2 regions of the Mesorhizobium sp. M1334 genome follow, and region 1 is predicted to be linked to the other one. Evidence: predicted binding sites of a transcription regulator. Region 1 holds the regulator's gene; the other holds the start of a gene.

The links. The regulator HrcA, encoded in region 1, represses chaperone genes, less so after heat shock. The targets are predictions, from matches to a motif close to GTTAGCACTCNCNNNNNGNGAGTGCTAAC.
Region 2: the regulator HrcA is predicted to act here: its motif matches at 1,858-1,886, upstream of NKH17_RS19625 (co-chaperone GroES).

What each region holds. Positions count from the first base shown of each region.
Region 1 is NZ_JAMYLM010000007.1:208,496-211,547, reverse strand. It holds gene NKH17_RS16015 (PQQ-dependent sugar dehydrogenase) at 1-1,232, opposite strand, end outside; gene NKH17_RS16010 (hypothetical protein) at 1,333-1,530, opposite strand; gene hrcA (heat-inducible transcriptional repressor HrcA) at 1,564-2,676, opposite strand; gene rph (ribonuclease PH) at 2,822-3,052, shown strand, end outside.
Region 2 is NZ_JAMYLM010000011.1:82,512-85,563, forward strand. It holds gene NKH17_RS19605 (hypothetical protein) at 1-106, opposite strand, end outside; gene NKH17_RS19610 (DUF3168 domain-containing protein) at 481-891, opposite strand; gene NKH17_RS19615 (DUF1488 family protein) at 1,158-1,424, opposite strand; gene NKH17_RS19620 (hypothetical protein) at 1,421-1,693, opposite strand; gene NKH17_RS19625 (co-chaperone GroES) at 1,938-2,276, shown strand; gene groL (chaperonin GroEL) at 2,376-3,052, shown strand, end outside.

The DNA of each region.
Region 1 (3,052 bases):
ATGACGAAGCCGGTCATGAAGTCCTCATACTCGCCGGTCGGCTTGCCATCCCTGAATTTGAGCCTCACCACCTTGTAGCCGGTCCTGGCGCCACGGTTCCACGAACCATGCATGGTGACGAAAGCATCACCCCGGTAATCCGCCGGAAAGTTCTTGCCGTCGTAGAAGGCTATGTTCATTGGCGCCGAATGCGCCTGCATCAACACGTCGGGGACAGTGGCCTTGCCGGCGAGGTCTGGCCGCTCGCCCTGATGGCGCGGATCCTCGTGGTTGCCGATGTAGTACCAAGGCCAACCATAGAACGCACCGTCCTTGACTTCAGTTGCAAACTCGAACGGCACATTGTCGCCGAGCTCGTCGCGCTCGTTGACGACGCACCACAACGCGCCGCTGGCGGGCTGCACCGTCATGCCCGTACAGTTGCGCAGGCCGGTGGCGACAGTTCGGGGATTTTTCCCGTCCGGGTCAAAGGCGAGCACATCGGCACGGCCTTCCTCGGGGCCCCAGGCCGCCCCGAGCGGCTTTGATTTCGCCCAGGCGTCAAGGCCGCCATCCGGCTGCTTGTCCATGTCCTCGGCGACATTCGAGTCCGAGCCAACCGATAAAAAAAGCGTTTTGCCGTCAAGCGAGAAGGCGATGTCGCGGGTCGAGTGACCGCCCGACGGGATTTTGGCGACAATGGTTTCTGGTTTACCGGACGCCTTCAGGTCACCGTCGCGATAGGGGAAGCGGACGATGCTGTCGCTGTTTGCGACATAGACCCATTGCGGCTTGCCGCCTGGCGGATAGAAGGCGATGCCGTATGGATAGTTGAGGCCTTGGGCGAAAATCGCTTTCTCGATGGGTTTGGCGCGGCCCTCGGCCAGACGGTAGACGCGTATTTGGTCGGCATGGCCGTTTGCGATGAACAGGTCGCCGTTCGGAGCGACGCGAACGACGCGCGGATTATAGAGTCCGGAGGCGATCATTTCGGCCGAAAAGCCCGGCGGCAATTCTGGCTCGGCGCTTTCGGGCCGTTCCGCCACGCCGCCGCCGTTCGAAGCGGATTGAGCGGGGTCGGCTGCCGGCATGTCTTGCGGCCCGATCAGGCGGCGGACGCCAGGCCTGTCGGCGTGCCAATCGCCAAAAGCGGCTTCGCCTTTGAGCACCTTTTGATCCGCCTGCTGGGCGGCTGCCGGTGTCGCGACAAGGAGGGCAGCGGCAACGGCCGCAAAGCCGCCAGATCGGATCATTAACGTCCTCCGAGGTTTGCCTCGAAGAGGGCAAACGGGATCCGGCATTGGTCGTTCCAAGCGGTGGTCCAGCACACGAGGATTTGAAGCCGAACCCCGTTCAGTTGCCAGAGGCGTAGAAATCGTCGTCGAGGCGCTTTTCCAGCGCGACCAGATCGGCCGGCAGCGGCAGGCCCATGGCCCGCATCTCTTGCAGCTTCTCACGCAACTGCTCTTGCACCTCGTGCTGATCCTCAGGCTGATTGACCATTTCCTCGAGCAGCAGGCTGATCTGGGCCTTGAACGATTCCAGCGCCATTCTTTTTCTCCTTGCGGCAAGCCGCGGCGGCTCCTAGCGCAGCATGCGCGAAATCAGCTGCGCGGTATAGTCGACCATCGGTACTATGCGCGCATAATTCAGCCGCGTCGGCCCGATGACGCCGAGCGCACCGACGACGCGCGCGTCCTTGTCGCGATAGGGTGCCACCACCAGCGAGGAGCCCGACAGCGAAAACAGCTTGTTTTCCGAACCGATGAATATGCGCACCCCCGGGCCTTCCTCGGCGAGGTCGAGGAGCTGGATCAGCCCATCCTGCGTCTCCAGATCCTCGAACAGATGCCGCAGCAATTCTATGTCGGCCTGGGCGGTGACGTTTTCCAGGAGATTGGCGCGGCCGCGCACGATAAGCCGCCCAGGCACCCCGCTTTCGGCGCCTGCCCAGACCGCCAGGCCCTTCTCGACCAGATCCTGCGACAGCGTGTCGAGGGCTGCCCTGGTCTCCTCCTTGATGCGGGCGATCTCGACCCGGGCCTCGGCCAGGGTGCGGCCGCGGATATGGGCGTTGAGGAAGTTGGAGGCTTCGTGCAATTGCGAGACGGTGATGCCGGCGGGCAGATCGATGACGCGATTTTCGACGTCGCCGTTCTGCGAGACCAGCACGGCCAGCGCCTTGGTCGGCTCGAGCTGGATGAATTCGATGTGCTTCAGCGCCGCCTCATTTTTGGCGGCGAGCACGAGGCCGGCGCCGCGCGACATGCCGGACAGCATCTGGCTGGCCTCGGTCAGCATATGCTCCAGCGTCGCGCCCGAGCCGGAGGCGCGCACCTGCGCCTCGATGGTGCGGCGCTCCTCGTCGGAGAGGTCGCCGAGTTCCATGAATGCATCGACGAAGAAGCGCAAGCCGGCCTGGGTCGGCAGCCGGCCAGCCGAGATGTGCGGCGCGTAGATCAGGCCGAGATGCTCGAGGTCGCTCATCACGTTGCGGATGGTGGCCGGCGACAGCGATGACGGCAGGATGCGCGACAGACTGCGCGAACCGACCGGCTCGCCATCCCGCAAATAGGAATCGACGATGCGCCGGAAGATGTCGCGCGAACGCATATCGAGCGATTGAAGCGCGGGCGGTTGAAGTGCCGGCGACGAGAGCACTGGCGACTGCGAACCGGGATCGACTACCTTGGTCATTCGAGCCAAAAACCTCCGGTCCGAAGATATAGACTTCCGCGGCGTCGGCGCAACCGGTCCATTTTCCTTTGCGCCTCACGCCCCGTGCGGCTACAAGCCGGCCAAGATTCCCCGGCCAAGATTCCGAAGAAAGAAAGAAGCCTGAATGCGCCCTTCCAAACGCCAATTCGACGAAATGCGCCCCATCTCCTTCGAGCGCAGCGTCTCCAAGCATGCGGAAGGCTCGTGCCTGGTGAAGTTCGGCGACACGCATGTGCTGTGTACGGCCAGCCTGGAGGAAAAGGTGCCGGGCTGGATGCGCAACTCCGGCAAGGGCTGGGTGACGGCGGAATACGGCATGCTGCCGCGTTCGACCGGCGAGCGCATGCGCCGCGAG
Region 2 (3,052 bases), on a different contig from region 1:
GCTGCTCGGGGGTGACAGCGGGGATCGCCATCGCTTGCGACGCAAGCAGGCCGGCGGCTGAGAGCGCCAGTGCCGCGGTCCGGAAGTGGGAGCGAAGGGTTTTCATGGCCAGCGTTCTAACGCGCCGGTGCTGAACGTGATATGAACGGTGAACGCTCGAATGCATGCCCGCCACACCCCTGAAGCGCGAGATTATCGGATTGCCATTTCGCCGCCCGTCTCGCGAAATCGCCAAAGTTTAACCTAGCCCTGCAATCCTTCGCCGACAACCGGCATCATCTGGCGGGCAGGACCATTTGGGAGGACGAAGCATCCGGCCCAAGGCAACCGATAGCAGCTCAGGCGAACCGAACCTGAAACAAAAAAAACCCGCCAAGCTGCGGGTCGTTGGAGCCAATTAGCACCATGCCTAAATTAGTAGCATAGCTGCCGGCACAAAGCAAGAACAAAATTGCCCGATTCGCGAAAAGTGCCCGGTGGTCAGCCGCCTTCCTCGATTACGGCGCGGAAGCGCAGCAGCCCATGATGGGCCGAAAGGTCCTCGTCGTAGCGGGCTTCGGCGAATTCGAGCTTGAGATGGGCGCGACGATGTTCGCCAAGCGAGAGCGCCGCATCTCGCAGGCGGGCGCTGACCAGGTCCATGATGTCGGTGGTTTCCTTGCTGGCCTCGGACTTCGACCAGACATGCAGCGTCAGCAACTGCTCGGCGTTGTTCTCCGTCCCCGTTGCCCAGTCGTAGACGCTGGTGCGGCCGACGGTCATATGGGGAAACGCAACATTCTCCGGCGCACGGTCGAACAATCGTGCGTCGCCCAGTGCCGCCGATAAATCGGGATCGTCGTTTACTGCCTCGAATATGGCCTTCTGCAATTCGACGGCCGGCGCGGTCATTGTCTTTGCCCTCGCCCGTCGCGTCGACCTCCCGGCTGCGTAGCTGCGTTGCATGACGGCATCCCGGCAAAAGCGCGAATCAGCGCGTCTCATACGGATTATGAACCTTCATGACCTCGGGAATAAGCCCTGCTCCTGGAATGCGCGACGCCCCGGCCCTCTGCGTCACGGACCCCTTGACCGGCTGAACGGTCGCGATGTCAAGCGGCGAGCGAAGGCGGACCGGAAGCCCTGAGAAAGCGTCTTGTGGACGGATTGCGACGGATCTAGCGAAAATCGGCCGCAGTCAGCACATATATGCTCCTGCGGGTGCGGGCATAGGCATTCCTGGCGACATCGTGGATCGAGTTGGAAGCCGTGTCGAAGGCTGCCAGGTAGGTAGCTTCTGAGGCCGCCGTTCCCGGCTGCATCTTGGAGATGGCATCGGTAGCGACAGAGAAGGAAATCTGGAACATGCCGTCATGGCCGACGAAGCGGATGCGTTTGCTTGCCTCGTCGTAGCTGCGGCTGGGATTGGGAAATGTCAGGCTCATGATTTCGCCTCCATCGATGCGGATACGGCCTTCTTGACTGCCCGTGACGCCCGCTTCTTCTTTGCGGCGACCGGATTCAGAGCTTCCGCCGCGCGGTCCGCCTCTTCCTTGGCCAGTCGCAATTCCCTCAGCCTTGCCGTTTTGATGCTCCTGGCCTTGGCCTCCGAGAGATATTCGGCAGTTGCTTTGTTCCGTTCCGCCGTCTTCTTCTGGTTTTCCATGAAGCGAGCCTGAGCTTTTTCCATGATGTTCTGATTGCCTTCGGCCATCGGTAAAATCTCCCTTGCAGCGAAAGTCATGACTGTGAACTTCATCGTAAAATAGGTGTTCAAAGACAGAAATTCAATTTCATTAATATTCGGCAGGACCCGAACACCAAGGGATGACCAGGCAAGATAATACGTTCAATATTTTATATGCCCTATGAATATTTTTTGGCACTCCTATCAATCGAGTGCCAAGGCGCCTATAGAGAGGGGGCGGCCGCCTAAGCCGGCCCCAGAAAGAGTCCCCATGAAATTCCGGCCACTCCACGATCGCGTCGTCATTCGGCGCGCCGAAAGCGACACCAAATCCAAGGGCGGCATCATCATCCCCGACAATGCCAAAGAAAAACCGCAGGAAGGCGAAGTGATCGCTGTCGGGCCGGGCGCGCGGGACGAAAGCGGCGCGCTGATCCCGCTCGACGTCGAGGCCGGCGATCTCATTCTGTTCGGCAAATGGTCCGGCACCGAGGTCAAGATAGACGGCGAGGACCTTCTGATCATGAAGGAGGCCGACGTCATGGGCATCATCGAAAAAAGCGAGACGGGCATCATCGACAAGACCGTGGCTGCCAAGAAGGCCGCCTGATTGGAAGGCCGCGCGCCCTCCCGCGCGCGCAAAGGACGCTCCGAGCTTTGATTCAGGCGCTGCAAGCGCCTTGCCACGACAACCGAACTGGAAAAGATCATGTCTGCCAAGGAAATCAGATTCTCCACCGACGCGCGTGACCGCATGCTGCGCGGCGTCGAAATCCTCAACAACGCCGTCAAGGTGACGCTCGGCCCCAAAGGCCGCAACGTCATCATCGATAAGGCCTACGGCGCGCCGCGCGTCACCAAGGACGGGGTGGCCGTGGCAAAGGAAATCGAGCTTTCCGACAAGTTCGAAAACATGGGTGCACAGATGGTGCGCGAAGTGGCCTCGAAAACCAACGACCTCGCCGGCGACGGCACCACCACCGCCACGGTGCTTGCCGCTTCCATCCTGCGCGAGGGTGCCAAATTCGTTGCCGCCGGCATGAACCCGATGGACCTCAAGCGCGGCATCGACCTTGCCATCAGTGCCGTCGTAAAGGAAATCCAGGCCCGAGCCAAGAAGGTCAAGTCCTCAGGCGAGATCGCGCAGGTCGGCACCATTGCCGCCAATGGCGACACTAGTGTCGGCGCCATGATCGCCAAGGCGATGGACAAGGTCGGCAATGACGGCGTCATTACCGTCGAGGAGGCCAAGACCGCCGAAACCGAGCTAGACGTCGTCGAAGGCATGCAGTTCGACCGCGGCTATCTCTCGCCCTATTTCGTCACCAATGCCGAGAAGATGCGCGCCGAGCTGGAAGACCCTTACGTCCTCATCCACGAAAAGAA